Regions from separate parts of the Mobilicoccus sp. genome, predicted to be linked through region 2. Evidence: riboswitches for the same ligand, from Rfam matches in the RefSeq annotation. Region 2 holds a riboswitch; the other holds the start of a gene.

Region 1 (5,696 bases), on a different contig from region 2:
GCTGTCCGGACGACCCGGCGTGGCACGACGTTGCCCTCGCCCGTGATCGCGTCGGGGTCACCGTCGTCGCGGGGACGGGATCGATCGCGGTGCCCGGCGGGCGGGGTCAGCGCACCGTGAAGGTCGTCCGTACGGTGCCGGTGCCACCCGTCGTGATCTCGTAGGCGGGAATCCGACTGCCGGCACTGGGATAGTTCCACCCGGCCACGGGACGGGTGCGGCCGCGCGAGATGTCGACGACGGCGCCGTCGGTGACGAGACGCAGCGTACGCCCCGCATGATCGCGGAAGACGAGGTTCCGGGGGCGCCTGGTGACGAGACGCCACCCCGGGTCGAGGTGCCATGACTGCCGCAGCGCCGTCCGCCTCGGGTAGGTGTCGGAGACGGTGAGCGTCGCGCTCGGGTGATCGACCCGGACGTCGCGGGTGTGGGCGACGCCGTGTTCCCGGTCGAGGACCCGCCACGTGTGGGTTCGGCCCTTGGTCGAGGCGGACCGCACCGCGGCGGTCGCGCGAGGGTTGGCCCGCCCCCTCGTCGGCCACGCGACGTTGTGGGAGTGCGCCTGACGGGCGTAGGCGGCATAGGAGTTGCGCCAGTCGTAGCCGTAGTAGCCGGGTCCGACGAGCACCCGCGTGCCGCGGGCCGACCAGGTCACCCCGCCCTTGTCGGGATGCCCGTGCGCGAACCGGGCGGGTCCGTACCGCACCGTGTAGTACGTGGTCTTCGGGTCGGTCCACGACCATCTGCCCACGGCGATCCCGGCCTCGTTGTCGCGGAAGACGCCGGGCCTCTCCCTGCCGACCGGTTTCCATCCGGGGTTGCGGGGGGTGTCGCCGATCTGCACGAGATCACCGTCGGGTTCGGTGAGCCACCGACCGACGGCCATCGAGCGCTCCGTCTGCGCGAGGATCGCGCGCACGGCGGGGTCGGCGGAGGCGCCCTTCGCCATCCGTTCACCTGCCGACCGCCACATCATCGTGTTGACGAGGTGGTACCAGGCCGACTGCTCGTACGACGTCCCCGCCTTCGTGAACGCCATGCCGGCCTCGCGGCGCATGCGAGCCTCGGCCGCACGCACCCAATCCTCCCGTCCGACGATCTCACCGGCGGCGCGGATGTTGACGTTCGCCATGAGCCCGTGGTTGTGCACGGGATGGTTCGGCGGGCCGTAGTAGCGAGGCCCGAACAGGAGACGCACCTCGGTGGCCATCCGCGACGTGAGCCGCGGGTCCCCGGTGACGATCGAGAGACAGGTGAGGACGTGCAGGCGCCGCAGCGATGTGCCCTCGTCCCATCCGAGCGCGTTCGACCCACGATCGGGATGCTGGACGTAGAACTTGTCGGCCTGCGCGACGAGCGCGGCGAGCTGGGCGTCCTGGCGGTCGTCGAAGGCCCGCTTCGCCAGCGGCTTCATCCAGTCGAGGCCGTAGAAGCTCAGCTGCCACGTCGGGTCGGAGGAGGCGGGCCGTGACCAGGCGCTCGCCGGGATGCGCCCGACGGTGAACGGACGGGTGGGCGGCACTCTCACCGTCATCGGCTTCCCATTGCGGACGGGCTCGGAGGCCGGTGCACCGCATCGGGCGTCCGCCCACTGCCGCTGCGCGACGGAACGTTGGGGGGTCGTCCTGTCGGCGGCGACGCTGCTGACTGCGGGCGCGGCGAGGGGGAGGACGAGCGCGGCAGCGGCGGTGACGACGCTTGCGCTGACCGGTCCGAGGGGGCGGCGAGGGAAGGTGGGCATGACAGCTCCTGGCTCGGCGTCCCCTCTTGATCGGCCGCCGGCGCAGGAACTTGAGTAATTCGTTCATTCCCAACGCATTTCGAGGCACGTCGGAGGTGGCGACTAGGGTGGCTGCGTGCGTATCGCGACCTGGAACTGCAACTCCGTCCGCAGCCGAGCCGAGCGGGCCGTGGGCGTCCTGCAACGTCATGACCTCGACGTTCTCGCGCTGCAGGAGACCAAGTGCAAGGACGCCCAGTTCCCCCTGCAGGTGTTCGAGGACGCCGGATACGAGGTCGCCTTCCACGGTCTCAACCAGTGGAACGGTGTCGCGATCGTCAGCCGGGTCGGGTTGGCGGACGTGGAGATCGGCTTCGAGGGGATGCCGCGCTGGGGTGAGCCCGACGCGGTCGCCGAGGCCCGCGCGATCGGGGCGACGTGCGCCGGGGTGCGCATCTGGTCGCTGTACATCCCCAACGGCCGCAGCCTCGAGGATCGGCACTACGCCTACAAGCTCGACTGGCTCGCCTCCCTGCGCGACACCGCAGCCGGGTGGCTCGCCGCGGACCCCGCCGCTCAGGTATGCCTCATGGGCGACTGGAACGTCGCGCCGCGCGACGAGGACGTGTGGGATCCGGGGTTCTTCGTCGGGAAGACCCACGTGTCAGCCCCGGAGCGCGCCGCGTTCCAGGCCGTCGTCGACGCCGGATTCGCCGATGTCGTGCGACCCCACACCGAGGGACAGTTCACGTACTGGGACTACACGCAGCTCCGCTTTCCCAAGAAGCAGGGCATGCGCATCGACTTCGCCCTCGCCTCCCCCACCCTCGCCGCGCGTGTCGACGGCGCGGCCATCGACCGTGAGGAACGCAAGGGCAAGGGCGCGAGCGACCACGCCCCGGTCCTCGTCTCACTCTCGGACTGACCCCCTCCGCACCCCACGTCACCCCCAGCCGGACCGGATGATGTCATCGACGACGTCACCGGCCTCGGGGTGTGCGGGCTCGGGGTGCGCGGGCGGACGGTCGAGGGGGCGTCTAGAGTGGTGGGACGACGCGGGGTGCGCCCGAGGAGGCGCTGAGATCACACCCGTCGAACCTGCCTAGGTCGTGCTAGCGAAGGGACGTCGCATGAATGCCCCACCCCTGCCTCCCGCAGGGATCTCCCCCACCGACCTCGCGGACGCTCTCGCGCGGCTACGGGGCCAGTCTCCGCTCGTGCAGTCGCTGACGAACATCGTCGTCGCCCCGTGGACGGCGAACGTGCTCCTCGCAGCCGGGGCCGCGCCCGCGATGGTCGACAACCCCCACGAGGCGGGGATCTTCGCGCAGGTCGCGAGCGGTGTGCTCGTCAACACGGGCACCCCGTACGACGACACGACGCAGGCCATGAAGGCCGCCGTGGACGGATGCCGGGAGTCCGGGACGCCGTGGGTGCTCGACCCGGTCGCCGCGGGCGGTCTCCCGTGGCGCACGAAGACCGCGCGGGACCTCCTCACGCAACACCCGGCGACGATCATCCGCGGGAACGCGTCGGAGATCTCCGGGCTGCTCGGTGGTGGAGGTGGGCGCGGCGTCGATTCGGCCGACACCCCCGAGGCCGTTCTCGAGCAGGCCCGCACCCTCGCCGAGCAGCACGGATGCGTCGTCGCGGTCTCCGGCCCGGTCGACCACGTCACCGACGGCGCCGTGCTCACGCGCGTCCACAACGGCCACGAGCTCATGACGCGCGTCACCGGCGTGGGCTGTGCGCTCGGTGCGCTCATGGCCGCCTACGCGGCGGTGACGCGGCCCCTCACCGCGGCCACGGCCGCGACCGCGCACCTCACCGTGGCCGCCGACCGCGCCGCCACGGAGTGTCGTGGCCCCGGATCGTTCGCCGTCGCCCTCCTCGACCACCTCGCGCTCCTCACCCCTGACGACCTCGCGGAGGCGGTGCGTCTGTCGTGAGCCGCCCGGCCTGCGACCTCACCCTCTATCTCGTCACCGACACCGCGATGTGCGGCGGGCCCCACCGTGTCGCCGACGTCGCTCGGGCCGCCGTCGACGGGGGCGCGACCCTGGTCCAGGTGCGCGACCCACGGTGCGACGACACCGAGTTCGTCACGATGGCCCGCTCCGTCGTCGACGCGCTCGACGGAACGGGAGTCCCCGTCCTCCTCAACGACCGGGTCCACCTCGTCGAGGCGGCGGGCGCCGAGGGCGCGCATGTCGGGCAGACCGACCTCGATCCGGTCACCGCCCGGGACCTCCTCGGGCCGGACCGCCTCCTCGGGCTGTCGTGCCAGACCCTCGCCCACGTCGAGGCCGCGCACGCCCTGCCCACCGGGACGCTCGATCACCTCGGCCTCGGGCCGGTGTTCGACCAGACGACCAAACCCGATGCCGCCACGGCCTCGGGCCTCGCCGCGCTCGCCGACCTCGTCGCCGCGAGTCCATGGCCGTGCGTCGCGATCGGCGGCATCACGATCGACCGCATCGGGATGCTTGCCGCGACCGGGGTGGACGGCGCCGCCGTCGTCAGTGCGATCTGCGCCGCCCCCGACCCGCGCGAGGCCGCCGCCGCCCTGCTCACCCGCTGGAAGGACGCACGATGACCACACCCGCGACCACCCCACCCAAGGCCCTGTCCATCGCCGGTTCCGACCCCTCGGGCGGGGCTGGCATCCAGGCCGACCTCAAGGCGTTCAGCGCCCTGGGCGCCTACGGCATGTGTGTGATCACGGCGCTCACCGCGCAGTCGACGCGCGGGGTGGATGGGGTCCACCCGATTCCGGCGGCGTTCGTCACCGATCAGCTCAACACGCTCTACGACGACATCCGGCCCGATGCCGTCAAGATCGGGATGCTCGCCGACACGGAGGTCACCGCCGCCGTCCGCGCGTTCCTCGAGAGGCTGCGCGCCGACGAGGGCAGGGCCGAACTGCCGATCGTCCTCGACCCCGTGATGGTCGCGACGAGCGGCGACCGGCTGCTGTCCGACGACGCGGTCGACGCCGTGCGCGACCTCGTGCCGCTCGCGAGCCTCATCACGCCGAACCTTGCCGAGGCCGGCGTCCTCCTCGACCGCGATCCGGCGACCTCCGTCTCCGGGATGCACGAGCAGGCCCACCGACTGCGTGATCTCGGAGCGCGGCGGGTGTACCTCAAGGGTGGGCATCTCACCGACGACGCCATCGACGTCCTCCTCGACGGCGACGACGTCCAGGAACTCACCGCCACCCGGGTGGACACGCCGAACACCCACGGCACCGGATGCTCGTTGTCCTCCGCGCTCGCCGCGCTCCGCCCGCAACGCCCCGACTGGGGCACGACCGCCCACGACGCCAAGGCCTGGCTCACGGGCGCCCTCGAGCGCGCCGACGAGCTGCACGTCGGCCACGGTCACGGTCCCGTCCACCACTTCCACGCCCTCTGGAGCTGACATGTCCTTCTCGACCGACACCTGGGAGCGCTCGCTGCCGATCCGCCGGGCCATCGACGACCTCCCGTTCGTCCGCGGCCTCGCCGACGGCAGCCTCGACCGCGAGCGATTCGTCTACTACATGGCGCAGGACGCGCTCTACCTCGCCGACTACGGTCGGGTTCTCGCGACACTCGCCGGCCAGGCGACCGATCCCGACGAGCTGCTGTTCTGGGCGGAGGACGCCAAGACGACCCTCGTCGTCGAGCGAGAACTCCACGGCGCACACGTCGAGGACTTCGCCGCGTTCACCCGCTCGCCCACGTGCCTCGCGTACACGTCGTACCTGCAGTCGCTCACGACCCAGGGCTCCTACGCCGTCGCCGTCGCGGGCGTGCTGCCCTGCTTCTGGATCTACGCCGACGTGGGAGAGCACCTCCTCGAACAGGCGGCGCCGTTGGACAGGCACCCCTACGGTGACTGGATCGGCATGTACTCGGATCCGGCGTTCGCCGAATCGGTCGAGAAGGCCAAGGCCGTCGCCGACCGGTGCGCCGAGGAGGCCTCGGCCTCG
Region 2 (5,696 bases):
GGGGTGGCGATGGGGATCGGGTACGGCTGGGCGGGGATCGCGACGCTGTTCGCCGACATCGCCGACGACGGCGTCCCGCTCGTCGTCCCGTGGGCACGCATCGCCCTCGTCGCCGCCGTCGCGATCGTGGCCGGGCTCCTCGCCTCGGTCCTGCCGGCCCGCCACGCCGCCCTCGTCGCGCCCGCCGCCGCGCTCGCAGGGGAGTGACGAGGCGCGGGGGTGGGGACGCGAGACGGGGCTCCCGTCGCCTTCCCCGGTGACTCGGCGAGCCGTTGTCACGGGCGGATGACGCAGGCACGCAGGGACACAGGGACACAGGAACACAGGAACACCGGCACGCAGCCACACCGGCACGCAGGTCAGGCCGGCCCCACGACACAGGACGCCGCGACCACCCGGGGTGACCGGGCGGTCGCGGCGTCCTGTGTCGCGCTCGAGACGCGGGGGTCTCACCCGCACCCACCGTCGGGGGCAAGGCGGCGGGTGGCGTGCCGCGCGCCGTGTGCGAGACGGGCCTCAGAGCACGCGGGTGTCGAGATCGGTGATCTGGACACCGTTCTCGTTCTGCTCGAGGCGGTGGACCCCGGCGCCGGCGCGCTCGGCCACGCAGGCCTCGAGCTTTCCGTCGACGTAGTGGATCGCCGCGCCGTCGTCGACGCCGTACCCGCTGGGGAGCTGGCTCGTGTCGATGAACTCCTTGTACTGCGGCGCGCGGTCGGCCTCGGAGTCGTAGTGCGGGCAGAAGCTGCCGGGCACGATCCCGAGTCCGAGGGCGAGGGCGCTGATGCCCGACCCGTAGGAGTCGGTGGTGCAGCCCTCGTGCCATACCGCGCCGCCCGCACTCACGCCCGCGAGCACGACGTCACGACTGGAGTCCTGCGCGTAGGAGCGGAACCGCTGGCCGAGGCCGTGCGCGCTCCAGAGAGCGAGCATGTTGAGGGTGTTGCCGCCGCCGACGAGGAACACGTCGACCTCGTCCATGCGGGCGATCGCGTCGGCCGCCCCACTCCACAGCGTGAGGACCGAGGTGCGCACGTGCGAGCTGTAGGCGTTGATGAAGCGCGACACGTAGAGACCGTCGTCCGCCGAGGCCGTCGGCACGAAGCAGACCAACGGGTTGGTCGCGTCCGTGAGGGAGAGGATGTACCGGTCGAGGCTGGTAGGCCGGTAGTCCTCCGAGGAGGAGAACCCGCCACCGCCCATCGCGACGATGTGAGTGGTCATGTCACGACCGTATCCCTGATCACCTGGCCACGGTGGGGAGCGGGACGAGCTGCCGATGTGGCCTCTCCCACCGTGCCGTTCACCCCCACGACCGGAGCCACCGCGACCGATGCGCCGACGGCGTGTCGCGGGCGCGATTCAGGGGCGGGGTGACCCGCCGAGGTCGTCGTCGACCGGCGAGTCCTCGCCGACCACCTCGGCGGAGGCGGCATAGCGCCGCGCCGCCTCGACGTACACGGCCGCGTTGCGGGCGACCTTCTCGAGCTCGGCGTCGGTGAGCTCGCGGCGCACCTTGCCCGGCACGCCCATGACGAGGGACCGCGGCGGGATCTCCATCCCCTCGGAGACGAGGGTGCCTGCCGCGATGATCGAGTCGCTGCCGATGCGGGCACCGTTCATGACGGTCGCGCCCATGCCGACGATGACCCGGTCCTGCACCGTGCAGCCGTGGACCACCGCCGAGTGGCCGACCGTGACGTCCTCACCGAGCCGGCACGGGAACCCCGGGTCGGCGTGCAGCACCGCGTTGTCCTGGACGTTGCTGCGCGCGCCGATGCGGATCTCGTCACCGTCGCCCCGCGCGACCGCCCCGAACCACAGGCCGGCCTGCGCCTCCACGCTCACGGCGCCGACGACGACCGCCGTCGGCGCCAGCCACGCGCGGGGAGCGACGCTCGGCGTGTTCCCTTCGAGCGAGACCCGCACGATCAGCTGACGTCGTTCGGGTTCGCGGGCTTGTGTCCGGTCGACTTGGCGTAGTACTGCGTCCACTGACGGGTCGCGAGCATGCGCGCGAGCGCGATGAGCGCGCCGGAGAGCGCGGCCCAGGCGATGGCCTCGGCCAGCGTGGTGTCGGGGTCCTCGGGGTTGGCCGGCGGGTCGTTCGCCATGACGGCCTTCCAGCCACCTTCGGACACCTTCTTGGCCAGCACGCCGGCGCCGACGGCGAGGCCCGTACCCACGATCTTGAACACCTTGTCACTCATGAGGTGCAGTCTGCCAGGCCGTGGACGCGACGGCGATCGGGGCTCCCGGCGGGTCCTGCGGCCGTCGGCCCGTGTCCGCCCCGGACGCCGGTCGCCGCCACCGGGCCCACCCCGCCCACCCCTCTCGCCCGGGTCATCGGGCGCCGGGGGCTGCGGGCGGGGGAGGCGCCGGTTACAGTGACCGGACATCGACAGGGGAGCGCTCCGGCGCTGAGAGTGCGGTTCGCCGCAGACCCTCGAACCTGATCCGGTTCACACCGGCGGAGGGAGTCGAGTTCTCATGGCACGTCCGCGTGCCTGCCCCCGAGGTGATCGACACATCGGATCGTCACGGGAGAACCACATGAACACGAAGATCGCCGATCTCCATGGCCACACGCGGCCGGGCCGCAGAGGGGCGCGCGGAGGACCCACCGCCTGGCGCGCGGTCGACATCGTCACCCTCGCCGTTCTCGGCGTCGCCCTCGGCGTCGCCTTCTGGGGGTTCGACTCGTTCCTCTACGAGCCCCTCAAGGTGGCGCTGTCGGTGTTCCCGCCGCTGCGGGAACTCATGCTCGGCGTCTGGATCCTCCCAGCGGTCGCGGGAGCGCTGCTCGTGCGCCGCCCGGGTGCGGCGCTGCTGTGCGAGATGGTCGCGGCCTCCGTCGAGATGTTGCTCGGCAACCAGTGGGCCGCGATGGTGCTCGTGTCGGGGTTCCTCCAGGCGCTCGGTGTCGAGCTCGCCGTCGCGTTCTGGCGCTGGCGCCGGTTCGACCTCCTCGCCGCCGTGTGCGGCGGCATGCTCGGCGCGGTCCTCGAGATCGTCGTCTACGAATGGTGGGTCTACGTGCCGGAGTTCAGCTGGGCGTGGAAGCTCGTCTACCTCGCCGCGGGTGTGATCTCCGGCGCGGTCGTCGCCGGAGTCGGCGGCCACCTGCTCGTGCGGGCGCTCGCCGCGACCGGCGCGGTCGACGCGTTCCCCCCGGGGGAGGAACACCTCGTCGCGGCCGACCGGTGAGGCCCGCACCCGCCGCGGTCGAGGCGCGGGGTCTCTCATGGACGCCGCTGGGGCGCGCGACGCCGGTGCTCGCCGACCTCGATCTGCGCGTCGACCCCGGCGAGCGGGTGCTGCTCGCCGGGGCGAGCGGGGCGGGCAAGTCGACGTTGCTGCAGGCGCTCGCCGGGGTGCTCGGGGAGATCGACCCCGGCGAGCGTGCGGGGCAGGTGCTCGTCGACGGTGACCCCGTGCGTGCGGGGGACGGACGCGTCGGCCTGCTCGTGCAGGACCCCGCCGACGCGCTCGTCGCCGGTCGGGTGGGTCGGGACACCGCGTTCGGGCCGGAGAACCTCGGGCTGCCCCGGGCGGAGATCCGGACCCGCGTCGCCGAGGCGCTCGCCGCGGTCGGGTTCCCCTACGGCGTCGACCACCGCAGCACCGCGCTCTCCGGGGGTGAGGCCCAACGTCTCGCTCTCGCGGGGGTGCTCGCGATGCGTCCGGGCGCGTTGCTGCTCGACGAGCCGACCTCGATGCTCGACGACGCCTCCGCCGCGCTCGTGCGGGCCGCGGTCGCCCGCGCGGTGCAGGACCGCCGGAGCACCCTCGTCGTCGTCGAGCACCGCCTCGATCGGTGGCTGGGGGCGGGGAGCGGCCCCGCGGATCGACTGATCGACCGTCTCGTCGTCCTCACCGCCGACGGGATCCTCGCCGACGGTCCGCCCGCGCGGGTGCTCGCCGAGCAGCGCGATGCCCTGCTCACCGCCGGGCTGTGGGTGCCGGGCGCCGCGCCTCCGCCCCCGCTGGCGGTCGGAAGTCTGCTCGCCGACCTCCGCCGTCCACCCGGCGGCCTGGACGTCCACGGAGTCGGGCTGGTGCGCAGGCCGCGGCGGGGTCTCGCGATCGACCGGCGTCCGCCGGTGCCGCGTGCCGCGCTCACCGACGTGGACCTGCGCGTCCCCCCGGGCGAGCTCACCGCGCTGCGGGGCGCGAGCGGGGCGGGCAAGTCCTCGCTCGTCTCGGTCACCGTCGGGTTGGAGCGGCCGACCTCGGGTGAGGTCATCGCCGACCCGAGCCTCGCCGACGGGGCCGCGGCCGCGCCGTCGCGGTGGACCTCCCGGGAGTTCGCCGACCGCGCCGCGTGGGTGCCGCAACAGGCCTCTCTCGCCCTCACCGGGTCGACGGCGCTCGACTGCCTCCTCGCCACCGCCCGCGCGCTCGGCGACGACGAGACCGACGCCCGCCGCCGCGCCGAGGGTCTGCTCGATCTGCTCGGCCTCGGCGGTCTCGAACGTCGGCACCCTGCCAGCCTGTCCGGGGGGCAGACCCGTCGTCTCGCCCTCGCCTCGGCCCTCCTCCACCGGGCGCCGGTGCTCGCCCTCGACGAGCCGACCGTCGGCCAGGACCGACACACCTGGGCCGCCGTCGTCGGCCTCGCCGCGGCCGTCCGCGCCGCGGGCGCCGCCGTCCTCGTCAGCACCCACGACGACGAGTTCACCGCCTTCGCCGACTCCCTCACCCACCTCGAGGGTGGTCGCGTGCGCTCCGGCGTCGCGGGGACCCGTCCGGACGGCCTCGATGCCGATGGCGCCCACGACGCCCGGGGCACCGACCGCCGTCACGCCGAGAGCGGCGACACCGGCCGGCGTCGGGGCGAGGGTGGGGAGCCCGCCCCCCTCGGCGACGTCCGTCCACCCGTGACCCGGGGAGCGCCGCGGTGATCGGCCTGCTCTCCCGGTGCGGCCCGTTGTCGCTGCTCGCGTCCTCGTTCGTCCTCACCGTCGGGGGCCTGTTCATCGGCGACCTCACCCCGGTCCTCATCGGGCTCGTCGCCGAGGTCGTGCTCCTCGCCATCCTCGTCGGCCGCACCGGGTTCCCGCTGATCCGGCTCCTGCCCGCGGTGGTCGCGACGGCCGGCGTCACGTGGAGCAACTGGCTGCTCGCGGACCCGCGCTCGCTCACCGTCGCCGCGGTGGCCGGGCTGCGCGTCGCGTTCTTCGTCGTCGGCGGGCTCGTGTTCGTCTCCTACCTCGACCCGTTCACCCTCGGGGACCACCTCGGGCAGCGGCTCCGGCTTCCCGCCCGGCCCGTGCTCGCCACCGTCGCCGCGCTCCAGCGACTCGACACCCTCACCGACGACTGGGTGACGCTCGACCGCGCCCGCCACGCGCGGGGACTCGGCCCCGGACGTGGGCCGATCTCCCGGCTCCGGCATGTGTGCGCGATGACGTTCTCGCTGCTCGTCGAGGCCATCCGACAAGCCGGGCGGATGACCGTCGCGATGGAGGCGCGGGGGTACTCGGCCGGGACGCGCGGAGTCACCCGGACCTGGCTCGAACCCGCGCCCTGGACCCGTGCCGACACTCTCCTCGTCGTGCTGGTCAGCCTCCTCGCCGTCCTGCCCCACCTCGCTGGTCTCACAGCGGATCTCGCCCTCCCGGGCGCCTCCCTCCCGCTCGGCTGACCGCCCCCACCCGTTCCGGAGAGGGGAACGCGTGTGGCGCACGCCACGC

The links. Region 2 has a riboswitch for thiamine pyrophosphate ahead of RT054_RS09925 (ECF transporter S component). Riboswitches for the same ligand answer to the same signal wherever they lie in the genome.
Region 1: linked by a shared signal. The riboswitch ahead of thiM (hydroxyethylthiazole kinase) and the one ahead of RT054_RS09925 (ECF transporter S component) in region 2 are both predicted to bind thiamine pyrophosphate.

Annotation. Positions count from the first base shown of each region.
Region 1 covers NZ_DAMBGD010000007.1:47,411-53,106, reverse strand. Annotated here, with positions in the region: gene RT054_RS07420 (heparinase II/III family protein) at 107-1,741, opposite strand; gene RT054_RS07415 (exodeoxyribonuclease III) at 1,857-2,645, shown strand; TPP riboswitch at 2,767-2,861, shown strand; gene thiM (hydroxyethylthiazole kinase) at 2,851-3,669, shown strand; gene thiE (thiamine phosphate synthase) at 3,666-4,316, shown strand; gene thiD (bifunctional hydroxymethylpyrimidine kinase/phosphomethylpyrimidine kinase) at 4,313-5,143, shown strand; gene RT054_RS07395 (TenA family protein) at 5,145-5,696, shown strand, end outside.
Region 2 covers NZ_DAMBGD010000011.1:4,331-10,026, forward strand. Annotated here, with positions in the region: gene RT054_RS09905 (ABC transporter permease) at 1-207, shown strand, start outside; gene RT054_RS09910 (peptidase E) at 517-1,224, opposite strand; gene RT054_RS09915 (gamma carbonic anhydrase family protein) at 1,363-1,929, opposite strand; gene RT054_RS09920 (DUF4235 domain-containing protein) at 1,932-2,210, opposite strand; TPP riboswitch at 2,394-2,496, shown strand; gene RT054_RS09925 (ECF transporter S component) at 2,554-3,207, shown strand; gene RT054_RS09930 (ATP-binding cassette domain-containing protein) at 3,204-4,904, shown strand; gene RT054_RS09935 (energy-coupling factor transporter transmembrane component T) at 4,901-5,647, shown strand.